DNA from 2 places in the Arthrobacter sp. MDT1-49-2 genome. Region 2 is predicted to be linked to the other one. Evidence: predicted binding sites of a transcription regulator. Region 2 holds the regulator's gene; the other holds the start of a gene.

Region 1 (2,380 bases), on a different contig from region 2:
CCACGGCGACCTGCGCGCCGACAACATCCTCATCAGCCGCGGCCAGGCACTGTTCTGCGACTGGAACTTCCTGGGGACCGGCGCGGCCTGGATCGATTGGGCGGGGGTGCTGCCCTACGTCCGGCCGGACGGCATCGACGCCGACGCCTGGCTGCGCCGGTCCGTCCTCACCCGGGACGTGCCGGACGCCTATATCGATGCCTTGCTGGCAGCACTGCTGAACTACATGATCCATTGGGGCAGCCAGCCCGACGTCGAAGCGAGCCCCGTCCTGCGGATCCACGGGCGGTACACGGCCCGGCTGGTGTACGACTGGCTGGCCCACCGGGCACGCCCGCTTCGCCGTTCCACCCTTACCTGCAGTACCTCCAACGCCTAACATGCCGAAGCAGCGGGAAATGCCGCCTGATCCGAAGCACGGCTGCACCCGCCACTTCAGCTGAGGGAGCCCCAGTGAGACTCGGACCGCATCTGCACCGCATCGGCAACGACATAGTGGCTGCCTATCTGGTGGACACGGAGGACGGCGTTACCGTCGTAGACAGCGGGCTGCCCGGGCACTGGCGTGATCTGCTTACCGAACTGCAGGCGATGGGCCGCTCCCTTGGCGATGTACGCGGTGCAGTCCTGACACACGGGGACAGCGACCATATCGGCTTCGCCGAAAGACTGTGCAGGGAGACCGGGGTGCCGGTCTACCTGCACTCGCTCGATGCGGCCCGGGCGCGCGGCAGCAGCAAGCCCAAAGTCGCCATGGGTTCCCTACAACCCCTCCCGCTGATGCAGTTCCTCCTTTACGGGCTCCGGAAGCGCGGCTGGCGCCCGGAATACCTCACAGAGGTTACCGAGGTCGCTGACGGAGACGTTCTCCCGCTGCCCGGGGCGCCCCGGGTCATCGCCCTGCCCGGCCACTCCCCGGGCAGCATTGCCGTCCACGTACCGCGCGCCAACGCCGTCTTCGTTGGGGATGCGCTGACCACGCGCAGCGTGCTGACCGGCCGGACGGGCATTCAGCCGGCACCGTTCACCGATGACCCCTCGGCGGCCCTTGAGTCCCTGGGCCGCCTGGCGGGAGTGGAGGCCGGCTGGGTGCTGCCGGGACACGGCGCCCCGTGGCGTGGAAATCCCGGAGATGTACAGGACCTTGTCCGCCGGGCAGGCGAACAACATCCACCGCGAAAAAAGTAGTTGGCACTCACCCACCGAGAGTGCTAATCTGCTGCCGGAAGTTGAGTGGTACCGACTCAACTTTGGAACAATCGCCACAACAACGCTTGTCACAAGCGATCGAATGGAGGAGTTGATACGACATGGCTATGAAGTTTGATCCGTTCCAGGAACTCGACCGGATGGCACAGGCCCTGCGGGGCGAAGGCACCCTGCGCGGTATGCCGATGGATCTCTACCGGCAGGGCGACCACTACATCCTGGCCGCCGACCTGCCGGGCATCGATCCCGGTTCCATCGATGTCGACATTGACGGCCAGCTGCTGACCATCCGCGCCCAGCGCACCCTGCACGGCGCCGAGGGCGTCAAGTGGCTCACCCGTGAACGGGAAAGCGGCTCCTTCCTGCGCCAGCTGAACCTGGGCCAGGGCCTCGACACCGAGAGGATCTCCGCCAGCTACGAGAACGGTGTCCTGAGCGTCACCATTCCGGTCAGCGAAAAAGCCAAGCCGCGGAAGATCGCGGTGCAGGCGGCGCCGGCAGACGGCTCGGCAATCACGCAGGACAGCCAGTCCGAGCGTGAGGCCGTGTCCGCGTAGCGAAACAAACGGACGTAGCGCAACAAGCGGCACCAACGGGGTCCGGGATGCTTCCCGGGCCCCGTTGGCGTCTGCGCGCATCAGGTGGTCAAGGTCACCGGCGGCGGATTCGGAGGCGGCAGCTTCCCGGCGCGATACTGGGGATTAACCGATTTTTTCTTCGCAGGAAAGAGGGATTACCGGTGCGAATTCCTACCATCAACCACCGCGGCTGGATGATCCACGGCGTGCCCCGCGGACTCCTGGGCAGGCTCTCCCGGCTGGGCAGCGTTGCACAGCTTTCACTGCTCTCCCTGCTGGGCGCTTCGGCGGTGCTGCTCGAGCTCCTGTAGCGCGCGCAGCGGACCTACAGCACGTCGGTCCCGTCCACCCGCACATAGACCGGATCTCCGGTACGCCGAGCCGATGCGGCCGCCTTCGTGGAACGCAGGGCAGCCGTGACGGCCGGTGCCGCGGCATAGGGAAAGAACAGCAGTGTCCGGAACCGCCCGCCGGCACCGCCTAACTGGCCGTCCCGGACCTCCTTGGCGCCTGCTCCCGCCGCTGCGGTTTCTTCCACCGGTGCCGGACCCACGGTGCGGGTACCTTCCGGCAGGTCCAGCCGGACAATAAAG
Region 2 (2,380 bases):
CCGAGGCCTACTCGGTGCTCTCCGACGCCGAGGAACGCCAGCAGTATGACGCCATCCGGGCCATGGGCAGCGGTGCCAGGTTCACAGCCGGCGGCGCGCCGGGCGGCGCCGGAGCAGGCGGCGCGGGCTTTGAAGACATCTTCGGGGACCTGTTCGGCCAGACCGCCCGTGGCGGCGGACGGCGAACCACTTTTAATGCCGGCGGCAGCAACATCCCGCCGGAGTTCGCGGACCTCTTTGGCGGCGGCGGTTTCGGCGGCGGGGGCTTCGGCGCACCGCCACCCACCAAGGGCGCGGACCGGACGGCCAGCACCACCATCTCCTTCGCCGGGTCCATCAACGGCACCGTGATCGGCCTGCGCGAACCCAGCGGTGAAGTGGTCGAGGTCCGGGTCCCGGCCGGAGTCAAGGACGGACAGAAGATCCGGGTACGCGGCAAGGGACAGTCCGGCGCAGCCGGACCCGGGGACCTGATGGTCACCGTGCACGTCACCCCGCATGACTTCTTCATACGCGACGGTAACAACATCCGGATCCACGTTCCGGTGTCCTTCCCCGAGGCCGCCCTGGGCGCCACCATCGAGGTGCCTACGCTGACCTCGGAGACCGTGCGCCTGAAGGTGCCCGCCGGCACGCCGTCGGGCCGGACCCTGAGGGTCAAGGGCCGGGGCGTGCACACGTCCAAAGGCAACGGCGACCTGCTGGTGACAGTCGACGTCGCCGTGCCCTCACGGCTGAACAAAGACGCCCAGGCCGCAGTGGAGGCCTTTGCCGAAGCGACCAAGGGTGAGGACCCGCGCGCGGGGCTCGCCGCCAAGGCACGGCTCTAGCCGGCTCCCCGGCGGAGTGACCCGCCGGGGTTAGGATTTCAACCAGCAGTGAAGGAGGAACAATGGGCATAGACGTCAATGCGCCTATCTTTGTGATCTCCGTTGCCGCTGAGCTCGCGGAGATGCATCCGCAGACCCTCCGGCAATATGACCGGCTTGGAATAGTCCGGCCCAGCCGGGCACCGGGACGGTCACGCCGGTATTCCCAACGGGATATCGAGTTGCTCCGCGAAGTCCAGAAGCTCTCCCAGGAGGGCGTATCGCTGGAGGGCATCAAGCGGATCATGGAGCTGCAGAACCAGGTCACCGGGCTGCGGCAGCGCGTCAGCGAACTCTCCTCCGAGCTCGAGACTGCCCGCCGCTACACCTCGGACCGCAGCCGCGTCTTCGCCGCCGGCCGGGCCGGCGATGTGGTGACCCTAAGCCGCGGCCAGCGTCCCCCGCCCGCCCCGGGAACGGTACAGCAGCTGGGCCTGGTGTCCCTGATGCAGCGCAGCGGCAGGCTCCGTGCCCTGCCGGCCGGCAAGTCGGCGGACCGGAACTATGCGGACGAAGGCTACATCCAGTCACTCTGACCGCCCGGCAGCATTGCCTTCCGCGGCACCGGCCGTCCGGCGTGAGATGATGCCGGGATGCCACAGATGGGAAGTCCGGTCGGAACCGTGCGGGCGCTGTACCGCTACCCGGTCAAGTCAACCGCAGGCCAGGCCCTTGCCGCCGTCGGGGTCACCGACCGGGGCCTGCAGGGCGACCGCGGCTGGGCGGTCTATACGAACGACGGCGGGATTGCCAGCGGCAAACGCACCCGCCGCTTCCGGCCGGTGCCCGGCCTGATGCACTGGTCTTCCAGCGCCGACGACAACGGCGTTCCGGTGCTGACCGGCCCCGACGGCCGGTCCTACCGGGCCGATGAACCGGCGGCAGCCAGTGCCCTGAGCTCAGCCCTGGGCCAAGAGCTGCGCGTGCAGCCGGAAACCACCGTGCAGCACCATGACGAAACGCCTCTGCACCTGGTCACCACGTCCTCCCTTGCCGCCCTGGATGACCTCACCGGCGCGGCGGTGGACGAACGGCGTTTCCGGGCCAACATCATTATCGATACCGGCGCGGACCGGGTATTTGCCGAGGACGGATGGGCGGGCGCCGAGCTGGCGCTGGGCCCGGACGTACTCCTGCGGCTGGGGCCGGGCATGCCGCGCTGCCTGATGATCGACCAGCCCCAGGCCGGAGTCGGCGCAGCACCCAAGGCGCTGAAGGTGTTGGGCACGCATCACCGCGCCGAACTCGGGCTGCAGGCCCATGTGCTGCGCACCGGGATGCTGCGGGTCGGCGATGCCGTGACCCTGTTTCCGGCGGCCGGCGCTTTCTAACCAAGAACCCCGAATTCCTGCCCGGACGTGCCGGGCAAGCCCCCGGGGAGGCGCGTCAGTGCAGGAGGGTCAGTGCAGGAGGGTCAGCGCAGCCGCCGTGCCCGGAGGACAACATCCCCGCTATGGTGCGCCCCGGCACCGGCCGTGACGTGCCGGGGACGGGTTTCGTCCACCTCAACC

The links. The regulator HspR, encoded in region 2, represses chaperone genes until heat shock. The targets are predictions, from matches to a motif close to AAGTTGAGTCNNNNNGACTCAACTT.
Region 1: the regulator HspR is predicted to act here: its motif matches at 1,227-1,251, upstream of AC5RTS_RS00415 (Hsp20/alpha crystallin family protein).

Annotation. Positions count from the first base shown of each region.
Region 1 is NZ_JBNHFK010000001.1:87,455-89,834, reverse strand. Features, by position in the region: gene AC5RTS_RS00425 (phosphotransferase family protein) at 1-379, shown strand, start outside; gene AC5RTS_RS00420 (MBL fold metallo-hydrolase) at 454-1,188, shown strand; gene AC5RTS_RS00415 (Hsp20/alpha crystallin family protein) at 1,311-1,766, shown strand; gene AC5RTS_RS00410 (hypothetical protein) at 1,949-2,098, shown strand; gene AC5RTS_RS00405 (primosomal protein N') at 2,113-2,380, opposite strand, start outside.
Region 2 is NZ_JBNHFK010000009.1:152,982-155,361, forward strand. Features, by position in the region: gene AC5RTS_RS13540 (DnaJ C-terminal domain-containing protein) at 1-830, shown strand, start outside; gene AC5RTS_RS13545 (heat shock protein transcriptional repressor HspR) at 893-1,405, shown strand; gene AC5RTS_RS13550 (MOSC domain-containing protein) at 1,463-2,200, shown strand; gene AC5RTS_RS13555 (class I SAM-dependent methyltransferase) at 2,284-2,380, opposite strand, start outside.